One region of the Hoskinsella mucinilytica genome, then DNA from elsewhere that is predicted to be linked to it. Evidence: a T-box and tRNA genes for the amino acid it is inferred to sense, from the RefSeq annotation. Region 1 holds a T-box; the other holds one or more tRNA genes.
The links. The T-box of region 1 lies ahead of leuS (leucine--tRNA ligase). A T-box ahead of a tRNA ligase gene usually reads a tRNA of that ligase, here a tRNA-Leu.

Region 1 (2,418 bases):
AGTCTCTTAATTTATAAGTTGTTTTTGCACAACCGCATTGATGCTCTTCTAACCATTTGATCATGGTATCAATTGCTTCCTGTTTACCCATACCATTCAAAAACTCTGAATTGATGTGGATACCATCTTCTGTAAAGGCTTCTTCTTCAATGTTTCCACCTTCCAATACAGGGATGATATCGATACCAAACTTTTTCGCAAACTCATAATCACGAGTATCATGTGCTGGAACTGCCATGATAGCACCTGTACCATAGCTTGCAAGAACATAATCGGAAATCCAAATAGGAACTTCTTTTCCATTGACAGGATTGATTGCATATGCTCCGGTAAAGACACCTGTTTTTTCTTTATTTAGCTCTGTACGTTCCAAATCAGACTTGCTTGCGCAAACCTTTTTATATTCTTCGATTGCTTGTTTTTGTTCTTCACTGCAAATCAAATCAACGTATGGATGCTCTGGTGACATAACACAATAAGTAGCTCCGAATAACGTATCACAACGTGTGGTAAACACAGTGAATTCTTTATTGGTATCTTTGATTTTGAAGATAACATTTGCTCCCACTGATTTACCGATCCAATTGATTTGCATTTCTTTTGTAGATTGAGGCCAGTCACAAAGTTCCAGATCTTCCAATAAACGTTCTGCGTATTCTGTGATTTTTAATACCCATTGACGCATTGGCTTACGTATGACAGGATAACCACCACGTTCGCTCTTACCATCAATGACCTCTTCATTTGCCAGTACGGTGCCAAGTTCAGGGCACCAGTTTACAGGGATTTCATCCACATAGGCAAGTCCCTTATTGTAGAGCTGAATAAAGATCCACTGTGTCCATTTATAATAAGATGGATCTGTTGTGGAAATTTCACGATCCCAATCATAGGAAAAACCTAATGATTGGATCTGCTCACGAAAATGATCTACGTTTTTCTTCGTGAATTCAGCTGGATGATTTCCTGTTTGAATCGCAAACTGTTCCGCTGGTAGTCCAAATGCATCCCATCCCATTGGATGAAGAACATTGTATCCCTGCATACGTTTCATACGAGCAATGATATCAGTTGCAGTATATCCTTCTGGATGTCCTACATGAAGACCATTCCCACTTGGATATGGAAACATATCCAACACATAATACTTAGGCTTACTGAAATCATTGGTATCACATGCAAAGGTTTTGTTAGATAACCAATAATCTTGCCATTTTTTTTCAATTTCTACATGATTGAATGCCATTTGTAATCTCTCCTTTATCAATAAAAAAACGTCCTTGTCTAAGGACGTTATAGCTAACGCGGTACCACCTTAGTTCATCCTCAAAAAAAGAATGCACTTCATTTCTTCTTAACGCGAAGTTAGACGGATATTGCTATCAGCTCCTTAACGAGTTCCCTGTCTCCATGCGCAAGCTTTTCACCAACCAGCTGCTCTCTGATACACTTTGATCAGGTACTACTTTAATTCATCGCTTTTCCTTTATTAAGTATACTCAATTTTAAATCTCTAGTCAATGTTTATCCGACAAAAAACAGCAAATAACCCACTGCTAAAATAACCACAACAGTGAATAAAATAGATTTTTCTACATTTTCACCATTGTTTCTCATCATTAAGATCTGAGTTGCACTAACTGCTGCATATACCAATAAAGCGCCGATTTTGGAAACGATCATCAGTGCCGGAAATATCAATGATAGTAAAAAGAAAAAAATGATTCCCACAACACCAAACATGATCAATTGTCTATATTTCTTTTTCATGTCATCACCATATGTTAGAATACCATGTTCTTTTTCATTTTACAATACGTTTATCGATTTCAATGTAACGTAATGCTCCATTTTATCTTTACCATATGAAAAGAACGTGAATCATCACGTTCTTTTCACTAGGTTATCGAAAGGAAATCGATATGAATAAATGTCAGAAAGCTCATGCATCTAACAATAAAAGGAAGGAATGTAAAGAATGCATAATCTTTCAGGCTATCATAATAGAGCCAATATTATGATATCAGAAATAAGGTACTTATTTCTGTAGATATAATAACATTTTTGAAGCCAAGTGTAAACCCTTCCATCCATTTTTCATGATTTTTCTTTTATTTTCCAATCGCATAAAAAAGGTATGATAGAAAACAATTATATATCTCATCTCACTAAAAAAGACCTATCTCAAGACAGATCTTTTTCATGATATTTATTTGTTCTGAATATATTCATCCATTGCTTTGGCAGCTGTTTTCCCTGCTCCCATTGCTAAAATGACCGTTGCAGCTCCGGTTACAGCATCACCACCGGCGAACACGCCTTCACGAGTAGTTGCTCCACTTTCATCTGCAATCAAGCATCCCTTACGGTTTGTTTCCAAGCCTTCTGTTGTGGAACGAATCAATGGATTAGGACTTG
Region 2 (2,418 bases), on a different contig from region 1:
TAATGAAGAAGATTTTAGAAACCATGTTAAATTAACAATTGAAAAGTATGGAGAAAAATTAGAATCATTTGATTTAAAAAGATTTAATAAAAATATTGTTGATCCTGTAAAACTAATTTTTGATAAAACTGTTTATCATGCAACTTGGGATGAAATTATTAGTAATGAAATTTTTAGACAACGTGATAAGTCCAACAATAACGATATAGGATATTTTCACCAAAGAATATTTCAATATATTGAAAATTGTAGAGTACCAGATAATGGAAAAGAAGGTGGTTGGGATGTTATTTTTGAAAATGTAGATGGTATCTCATTACCCGATGGTTCTATAGTCCACAGAGTTTATGTTGAGATGAAGAATAAACATAATACAATGAATTCTTCTTCAGCAGGAAAAACATTTATGAAAATGCAACATCAGCTTTTGAAAGATGATGATTGTGCATGCTTTTTAGTAGAAGCAATTGCGAAAAAATCACAAAACATTAAATGGAAAACTACGGTTGACGGACAAAAAATGGAACATAAATTAATTAGAAGAGTCAGTCTTGATCAGTTCTATACTTTGGTAACAGGGCAGACAGATGCTTTTTATCAAATGTGTTTAGTTTTACCAAATACGATTCAATCTGTTGTAGATACAATGAATGGACTATCAATTCCCCATGATACAGTCATTAATGAAATTAAATCTTTAGCTAAAGAGTTGAATATTGAATCTGAAGATTTATCCATAGCAATGGCTGTATACATGCTTGGGTTTAATTCATACGAGGGATTTAATCGTTTAAAATAAAAATATTATAAACATAAAAAAATTATATTTCTTTGTGAATCCCCATAAGACAACCCTAACATAAGAAAATTTAAATTGTTTCATAAATGATGTGAGAATAGCTGATATACTTTATGTATAAGGAAGGTGCTTACAATGAAATACAAAATAAAAGATCAGATTGAATGTTGGTTAATCTGGTCTTTTATACGTAGATGTATAATTTTATTGATAAGTTAATGGTTTATAGATGTTTTTTTTTGGTTATGGAAGAAACTAATAAAATAAGCATTACCTTTGAAACGAAAAATATATATAAAAAAAGTCTTTTTACAAAGACTTTTATTTACGTATGGTGGGGACGGTGGGACTTGAACCCACACGGGATTAACTCCCAACGGATTTTAAGTCCGTTGCGTCTGCCTATTTCGCCACGACCCCATACTTGGAGGTTCCGATCGGACTTGAACCGATGATCACAGAGTTGCAGTCTATTGCCTTACCACTTGGCTACGGAACCATATAGAGAACGATCAACATCATCAGCAATCCTTGCTAGAACTTGTTGCTTTAATATTATATTATATTTTTGAAAAATTGCAACCCTTTTTTTTATTTTTTTTGAAAATTCTGAAGAGAAAATTAAATTCCACTTTAAAGAGGCAGACAGGAACCTTATCTCTATAGAGGGATTCGTTGGATTTACTCTTGCTCAATAGCATTCTTTTATCAATAGATCATACTTGAGCTTTGAAAAACCGAGATCATATTGTGACACCAAATGAATTATGTTATGATGAGTGAAAAGAAAGCAAAATAAGATTTTTGGAGAATACTATATGATGGAACAATACATGCAAGAAACACCTATGTTAAACTATTCAGCTACAAATATACAGCAATTAGTTAATGATAGACTTTGGAAACAAATGAATGAATATGAGCGGATCAAGCAAATATATAACTATGTCCGTGATGAAATCCTATTTGGTTATAATGTGGATGATCATATCCCTGCATCTAAAGTGCTTGATGATGGATATGGGCAATGTAATACAAAAGGGACTTTATTTATGGCATTATTGCGTGCGGTAAATGTTCCATGTCGAATCCATGGATTTACGATTGATAAAAAATTGCAAAAGGGAGCAATGACAGGGTTGATATATAAGAATGCTCCTCAACATATCTTTCACAGTTGGGTAGAGGTCTATTTGGATGGGGTATGGTATGAATTAGAGGCATTCATCTTAGATAAAAAGTATCTTTCTCAGTTACAAAATATGAATGCAACTTGCTTAGGGGCTTTTTGTGGGTATGGTGTTGCGGTCAAGGACTTTCTAAATCCTATCATTGATTTTGAGCGAAATAATACCTATATACAAAGTGAGGGCATTACACAAGATTTCGGCGTTTTTAATTGTCCCGACGACTTGCTAAAGAAACATCATCAAGAAATGTCATATATGAAAGCCTTTCTATATAGCCATTTCGGTAGGCATTTGATGAATCATAACATCAAGAAAATAAGAAATCATATGTCCTACTAGATAAGGAATTCTAAAAATGATGTTAGTGAAAGAAGTAGTTAAATAAACGTGCATTTTTGACAGTTATCGTTGATAGTGTTATTTCCTAAC

Region 2: it has a tRNA-Leu gene. The T-box ahead of leuS (leucine--tRNA ligase) is inferred to sense a tRNA for this amino acid. The anticodon was not compared.

What each region holds. Positions count from the first base shown of each region.
Region 1 covers NZ_JBEQZJ010000045.1:18,125-20,542, reverse strand. Annotated here, with positions in the region: gene leuS (leucine--tRNA ligase) at 1-1,246, opposite strand, end outside; T-box leader at 1,284-1,485, opposite strand; gene UGRO018_RS14710 (hypothetical protein) at 1,525-1,770, opposite strand; gene gltA (NADPH-dependent glutamate synthase) at 2,210-2,418, opposite strand, start outside.
Region 2 covers NZ_JBEQZJ010000023.1:30,165-32,582, reverse strand. Annotated here, with positions in the region: gene UGRO018_RS09750 (Eco47II family restriction endonuclease) at 1-799, shown strand, start outside; tRNA gene UGRO018_RS09745 (tRNA-Leu) at 1,132-1,219, opposite strand; tRNA gene UGRO018_RS09740 (tRNA-Cys) at 1,225-1,298, opposite strand; gene UGRO018_RS09735 (transglutaminase-like domain-containing protein) at 1,618-2,328, shown strand.